DNA from 2 places in the Micromonospora sp. NPDC005686 genome. Region 1 is predicted to be linked to the other one. Evidence: predicted binding sites of a transcription regulator. Region 1 holds the regulator's gene; the other holds the start of a gene.
The links. Region 1 encodes HspR, which represses chaperone genes until heat shock. Its sites were predicted from a motif close to TTGAGTNNNNNNNACTCAA; they were not measured.
Positions count from the first base shown of each region.

Region 2: lon (endopeptidase La) is a predicted target of HspR. The motif match lies at 1,469-1,487, and genes of this name have one in related genera.

Region 1 covers NZ_JBIAIY010000007.1:35,622-39,029, reverse strand. The annotation lists gene grpE (nucleotide exchange factor GrpE) at 1-188, shown strand, start outside; gene dnaJ (molecular chaperone DnaJ) at 268-1,455, shown strand; gene ACFYON_RS17355 (heat shock protein transcriptional repressor HspR) at 1,480-1,920, shown strand; gene ACFYON_RS17350 (hypothetical protein) at 2,097-2,303, shown strand; gene ACFYON_RS17345 (hypothetical protein) at 2,362-2,790, opposite strand; gene ACFYON_RS17340 (cation:proton antiporter) at 2,957-3,408, opposite strand, start outside.
Region 2 covers NZ_JBIAIY010000003.1:550,786-554,193, forward strand. The annotation lists gene ACFYON_RS09670 (hypothetical protein) at 1-725, shown strand, start outside; gene ACFYON_RS09675 (Lsr2 family protein) at 928-1,275, opposite strand; gene lon (endopeptidase La) at 1,510-3,408, shown strand, end outside.

The DNA.
Region 1 (3,408 bases):
CCAAGTTCGGCCTGACCGCGTTCGGCGAGAAGGGTGACCCGTTCGACCCGACCCAACACGAGGCGGTGGCGCACCAGACCTCCGCCGACGTGACCGAGCCGACCTGCGTGCAGGTCATGCGTCGGGGTTACCAGCTCGGCGAGCGGCTGCTGCGGCCCGCCATGGTCGCGGTCGCGGACCCGGAGTAGTGCCGACCCGTGACGTCCCGCCCGCCCGCACCGGGCGGGCGGGACGACCGGGATTCGACCCGTGGAAGGGGGTGGACCGGTGAGTTCCAAGGACTGGATCGAGAAGGACTACTACGCCGCGTTGGGCGTGGACAAGTCCGCCTCCTCGGACGAGATCAAGAAGGCGTACCGCAAGTTGGCCCGGGAGTCGCACCCGGACCACAACCCCGGCGACACCGGGGCCGAGGAGCGGTTCAAGACCGTCTCCGAGGCGTACGCGGTGCTCGGTGACGAGAAGAAGCGCCGCGAGTACGACGAGATGCGCTCGCTGTTCGGCTCCGGCGCCTTCCGGCGCAACTCCCGCGGCCCGGGTCAGCCGGGCGGCATGCCGTTCGACGTCTCCGACCTGTTCGGCGGCGGCGCCGGCGGTGGCGACAGCCGGTTCGGCGGTGGCGGCTTCACCGACCTGTTCAGCACGATCTTCTCGGGTGGCGGCGGGGGCGGTGGCCCGGCGCGTCCGCGCGGCCCGGCCCGTGGCCGCGACGTCGAGGCCGAGGTGGCGCTCGACTTCACCGACGCGGTAAGCGGCGTCACGCTGCCGCTGACGCTGCGCGCCCCCGGGGTCTGCGACACCTGCCACGGCAACGGCGCGAAGCCCGGCACCCAGCCGGTGGCCTGCCCGGTCTGCCACGGCGCCGGGGTGACCACCCGCAACCAGGGGTCGTTCAGCTTCTCCGAGCCGTGCCGCAACTGCCAGGGCGTCGGCACGATGGTCGAGGAGAAGTGCCCGGAGTGCCACGGCACCGGCGGGGTCACCAAGACCCGCACGCTGACCGTGCGCTTCCCCGCCGGGGTGGCCGACGGGCAGCGGATCCGGCTGGCCGGCCGGGGCGAGCCCGGCGAGCGGGGCGGTCCGGCCGGTGACCTGTTCGTGCAGGTGAAGGTCCGCCCGGACGAGCTGTTCGGGCGTACCGGGGACGACCTGACCCTGAACGTCCCGATCACGTACGCCGAGGCGGTTCTCGGCACGGACCTGCGCGTACCGACCCTGGACGGGACGGTGACCCTGCGGGTGCCACCGGGTACGCCCGCTGGGCGGGTGCTGCGCGCCCGCGGCAAGGGCGTCGTACGCAAGGACGGCCGCGCCGGTGACCTGCTGGTCACGCTCGACGTGGTGGTCCCGGCGAAGGTCTCGGACGAGGCGCGGGCGGCGCTGGAGACCTTCGCGGCGCAGACCCCGCCCGCCGCGCGGGAACATCTCGACGCGCGGGTACGTCGATTCAGTTGACGGCGGCAGCGGAGGTGAGCGGGCATGTCGGAGGAGTACGTCGGCTCGGGTGACCCGGCCTACGAGGCCAAGGTCTTGATGATCTCGGTGGCCGCGCGGATGGCGGGGATGCACCCCCAGACGCTGCGCCAGTACGACCGGCTGGGCCTGGTGCAGGCCGGCCGGGCGTCCGGCGGCGGTCGCCGGTACAGCGTCCGGGACGTGGTGCTGCTCCGCGAGGTGCAGCGGCTCAGCCAGGACGACGGGATCAACCTGGCCGGGGTCAAGCGGATCATCGGGTTGGAACGGCTGCTCGAAGAGGCGCAGCAGCGGGTGGCCCGGCTGGAGGCGGAGCTGGACGCCGCGTACCGGCGGATCACCGAGCTGGAGTCGCTCGGCGGCTTCCCCCGCGGTGACCTCGTGCCCACCAGCCGCACGTCCACCGCGCTCGTCGTCTGGCGTCCACGCCGCGCACCCGACCGCTGACCTCGTACCGGAAGGCCGGCGCGCCCCGCTCCCCCGGGGCCGCGCCGGCCTTCGTCGTCGCCCGGGCGGTTCGCGGGCCGGGTCGGGGAAAACGGGGTACAGCAGGGCGCGGTCCACTACGCTTTTCCATAGGGGCAAAAGCCCCGAATGCGGACTCCGGGCTGGCGGGGGGAGCCATGACGGAACCGGCGAAGAAGGTGGCCGAGCGCGCGGAGGAACGGCTGGAGAAGGTGGCCGAGAACGTCCGCGAGCGGTTCGACCGGGTCACCGAGGGACGCTTCAGCGACACGGTCAAGGAAGGGCGCTTCGCCGACCAGACGGACCACGGCGTGGACCGGGCGCGGGACGACGAGCGGCGCCGCAAGCAGGGCGGATCGACCTGACGATCCGCCGACGTGCGGGCCGGGATCCACGGGGGATCCCGGCCCGTTCGTCGTTTGCTCAGAGGCGGCGGTTCTCGCGGACCAGGCCGCCCTCGCACCAGTCCCGGTAGACGAAGAGGTCCGGCCGGGCCAGCAGCACCCGGCTGTTGTGCGCCCAGTTGATCATCAAGTCGTCGCCGGACTTCTCCGCCTGCTCGACCAGCTTGCGGAACCGGCGCTTGGGGTGGGCGCGGAAGTTCGTCCGGATGCCGTCGGCGGCGTAGATGTAGAGGCAGTGCAGGGCGAACCGCCGGGCCGGGCAGCTCTGGTCCATCGCCAGGTCGAACAGCGTCTGCACCAGGTGGTCACCGGCGACCAGCAGATCCCAGTCCGGCGGCATCGAGGTCAGCGGCACCGAATCCGGCTGATACGCCCACGCCCGCAGTTCGGCGGGCGAGGGATCGACCGGGTTGGCAAAGCCGCGGAACGTACCTTCCTGCACGCTCACCGGCCGACCTTCCGCTTGCGCTGGCGGGGGCGCGCGCCACCCGCGGACCCTGGCTGCTGGGCCGAAACGTTAACGCGGTTTGACGGAGCAGGGGTAGACCTTCCCGGGATCAATTTGACAACGCCGGGCCGGATCTGCCCTGCGGCTGATCCGGCCCGGCCCCGGGTCAGTCGCCGGAGCCCAGAGGCAGCGGCGTGGGCGGCCGTACGGCGGCGGCGCGGGTACGCAGCCACTGCTTGAACCACCGGGTGTCGGGCAGCCGGGCGAGCAGCGGCCCGGTCACCACCGTGATCAACACGTACGCGGTGGCGAGCGCGGCGAGCTTCGGCTCCACCGGGTAGACGGCCGCGACGGCGAGCCCGGCGATGACGATGGAGAACTCGCCGCGCGGGGTCAGCGCCAGCCCGGCCCGCCAGCGTCCGGGCTCGGCGATCCCGACCCGGCGGGCGGCCAGGTAGCCGGTGGCCACCTTCGTCGCCATGGTCACCACTGCGAGCAGCAGCGCGGGCAGCAGCACCGGAGGCATGTCCAGCGGATTGGTGACCAGCCCGAAGAACACGAAGAAGACCGCGGCGAACAGATCGCGCAGCGGGGAGAGCAGTTCGGTGGCGTGGTGCG
Region 2 (3,408 bases), on a different contig from region 1:
AGCGCCCGCAGGGTCTGGACCAGTTCGCCCGGTGCGCGGTGAGCGACACCCCGGGCACCGGCGGCCAGAACGGCGGCGGCCAGAACGGCGGTGGCCAGAACGGTGGCGGCCAGAACGGCGGCGGCCAGAACGGCGGCGGGAACAACAACGGCGGCGGCCAGAACAACGGCGGCAACAACGGCCTGAACGTGCTCGCCAAGGACTGCTCCGGCAGCCGGCTTCAGGCCCACGACGGTTTCCAGAACGGCAACCGCTGCGTGAGCACCGCGTTCGGTGAGGTGGGCGCCGCGGCGAACAACCCGTCGCTGCTGATCACGCAGTTCCCGAACCAGGTGCGGCGCAACCAGCCGTTCACGCTGCGGGTGACCACCAAGAACCTGGTGCGGGACCGCTTCCTCGCCGCCGGCCAGGGCGGCTACTACCTGGAGAGCTCGCTGCTGAACGGCCAGGGTCTGGTACGCGGTCACTTCCACACCGCCTGCCGGATGCTGGGCAGCACCCGGCAGCCCCCGAACCCGCAGGACGTGCCGGCGTTCTTCGTCGCCACCGAGGACGGCCGGGGCGGCAACCAGCCGGACGACGTGCTGATCCAGATTCCGGGCCTGGCGCAGTCGGGCCTGGCGCAGTGCGCGGTCTGGGCCGGTGACGGCTCGCACCGCATCCCGATGATGGAGCGGGCGAACCAGACCCCGGCCATCGACGTGGTGCGCATCCGGGTCAACTGAGCGGACGAACGGCCGCGGCCGTCCGGGGACTCCCTCGGGCGGCCGCGGCCGTTCCCGCGGAAGGGCACGGTGGGAGGTGCCCCGGAGGAAATTTTATGCCGGCGGTATCCGGCCGGACGAAAAACATCGACGACAGAAAGTCGCTCGGGGCCACGCCGATTTCTCAGCGTGACCCCGCGGTTGCCCGACGATGAGCCGGGGCTCAGCGGTTCTTGTACGCCTCGACCACCGACACCGGGATGCGCCCGCGCTCGGAAATCTCGAACCCGTTCTTGGCGGCCCATTCCCGGATGGCGCGGTTCTGCTCGCGATCCATTCCGGAGGTGCTCGGCCGGGTCGCGCGACGGGCACCGCGGGTGATCTCGACCCCGCCTCGGCTGATTCGCCTGCCAGCGCTGATGTACGGATCCAGGGCCTTACGCAGGACGCCCGCGTTCTCGTCGGAGACGTCGATCGTGTACGCCACGCCGTCCAGGCTGAACTCGACGGTCCGATCGGCCTTTCCGCCGTCGAGGTCGTCGGTCAGAACGGTGATTACTTTCCTAGCCATCGCCATTACTCCCTGTGTCGGGCGGGGTGTGGCTAAGAGTTTGACCTACCGCGCGGTAATTCCGCAACAATAGCCGGTCGTTTCCATTCGTCGGGTCGCGCTAAACGGCGCCGCGATTGGGTGCCCGGCCCGCGAGCGCGACCCTCGTGCGTGGCCTGGGTCACAACCCGGAACAAGGGACACGTTTTGTTACTTGAGCCAGACACGCTCAACCAACGTGATGGCAGGTGTTCGATGGCAACTCTTCCGGTACTTCCGCTGACCGACGCCGTCCTTCTGCCCGGGATGGTCATCCCGGTGACCCTCGACCCGACCACCCAGGCCGCCGTCGACGCGGCCCGTGCCACCGGCGACAAGGAACTCCTGGCCGTGCCCCGCATCGACGGCGAGTACGGCTCCGTCGGCGTGGTCGCGACGATCGAGAAGGTGGGCCGGCTGCCCAGCGGCGAACCCGCGGCGGTCGTCCGCGGCCTCGCCCGCGCCCGCATCGGCTCCGGCGTGCCCGGTCCCGGCGCCGCACTCTGGGTCGAGGCGACCGCACTCGACGAGCCCGCCCCGGCGGGCCGCGCCCGGGAACTCGCCCGCGAGTACCGCGCGCTCATGACGTCGGTGCTGCAACAGCGCGGCGCCTGGCAGGTGATCGACGCGATGGAGCGGATGACCGACCTGTCCGAGCTGGCCGACTCGGCCGGCTACGCGCCCTGGCTCAGCCTGACGCAGAAGACCGAGCTGCTCGCCGCCCCGGACGTCACCGCCCGGCTGGAACTGCTGGTCGGCTGGGTGCGGGAACACCTGGCCGAGCAGGAGGTCACCGAGCAGATCACCAGCGACGTCCGCGAAGGGCTGGAGAAGTCCCAGCGCGAGTTCCTGCTCCGCCAGCAGCTCGCCGCGATCCGCAAGGAACTCGGCGAGGACGAGCCGGACGGCTCCGCCGACTACCGGTCCCGGGTGGAGGCCGCCGACCTGCCGGAGAAGGTGCGCGAGGCGGCGCTGCGCGAGGTCGGCAAACTGGAGCGGGCCAGCGACGCCTCACCCGAGGCGGGCTGGATCCGTACCTGGCTGGACACCGTCCTGGAAATGCCGTGGAACACGCGTACCCAGGACAACACGGATCTGGCCGCGGCGCGGGCCGTGCTCGACGCCGACCACGCCGGCCTGGCCGACGTGAAGGACCGCATCCTGGAGTACCTCGCGGTGCGCAACCGGCGCGCCGAGCGCAACCTCGGCGTGGTCGGCGGACGCGGCTCCGGCGCGGTGCTGGCCCTCGCCGGCCCGCCCGGTGTCGGCAAGACCAGCCTCGGCGAGTCGGTCGCCCGGGCGCTGGGCCGCAACTTCGTCCGCGTGTCCCTCGGCGGGGTCCGGGACGAGGCGGAGATCCGCGGCCACCGGCGCACCTACGTCGGCGCGCTGCCCGGCCGGATCGTGCGGGCGCTGCGCGAGGCCGGGTCGATGAACCCGGTCGTGCTGCTCGACGAGGTCGACAAGCTGGCTGCCGGCTACTCCGGCGACCCGGCGGCGGCCCTGCTGGAGGTGCTCGACCCGGCGCAGAACCACACGTTCCGCGACCACTACCTGGAGGTCGACCTCGACCTGTCCGACGTGCTGTTCCTGGCCACCGCCAACGTGGTCGAGGCGATCCCCGGCCCGCTGCTGGACCGGATGGAACTGGTCGCGCTGGACGGCTACACCGAGGACGAGAAGGTCGCCATCGCCCGCGACCACCTGCTGCCCCGGCAGCGGGAACGGGCCGGGCTGACCGCCGATGAGGTCACCGTCGCCGATGAGGCGCTGGCGTTGATCGCGGGCGAGTACACCCGGGAGGCGGGCGTCCGGCAGCTCGAACGGGCCCTGGCGAAGATCCTGCGCAAGGTGGCCGTGGCGCTCGCCGGCGACCCCGCGCCGGCGCACGTCGACGACAGGAACCTGGCCCGCTACCTGGGCCGGCCGAAGTTCACCCCGGAGTCGGCCGAGCGCACCGCCGTGCCCGGCGTGGCGACCGGGCTGGCCGTCACCGGCGCCGGCGGCGACGTGCTGTTCATCGAGGCCACCACCATGGAGGGCGAGCCGGGGCTGACACTCACCGGCCAGCTCGGCGACGTGATGAAGGAGTCCGCGCACATCGCGTGGTCGTAC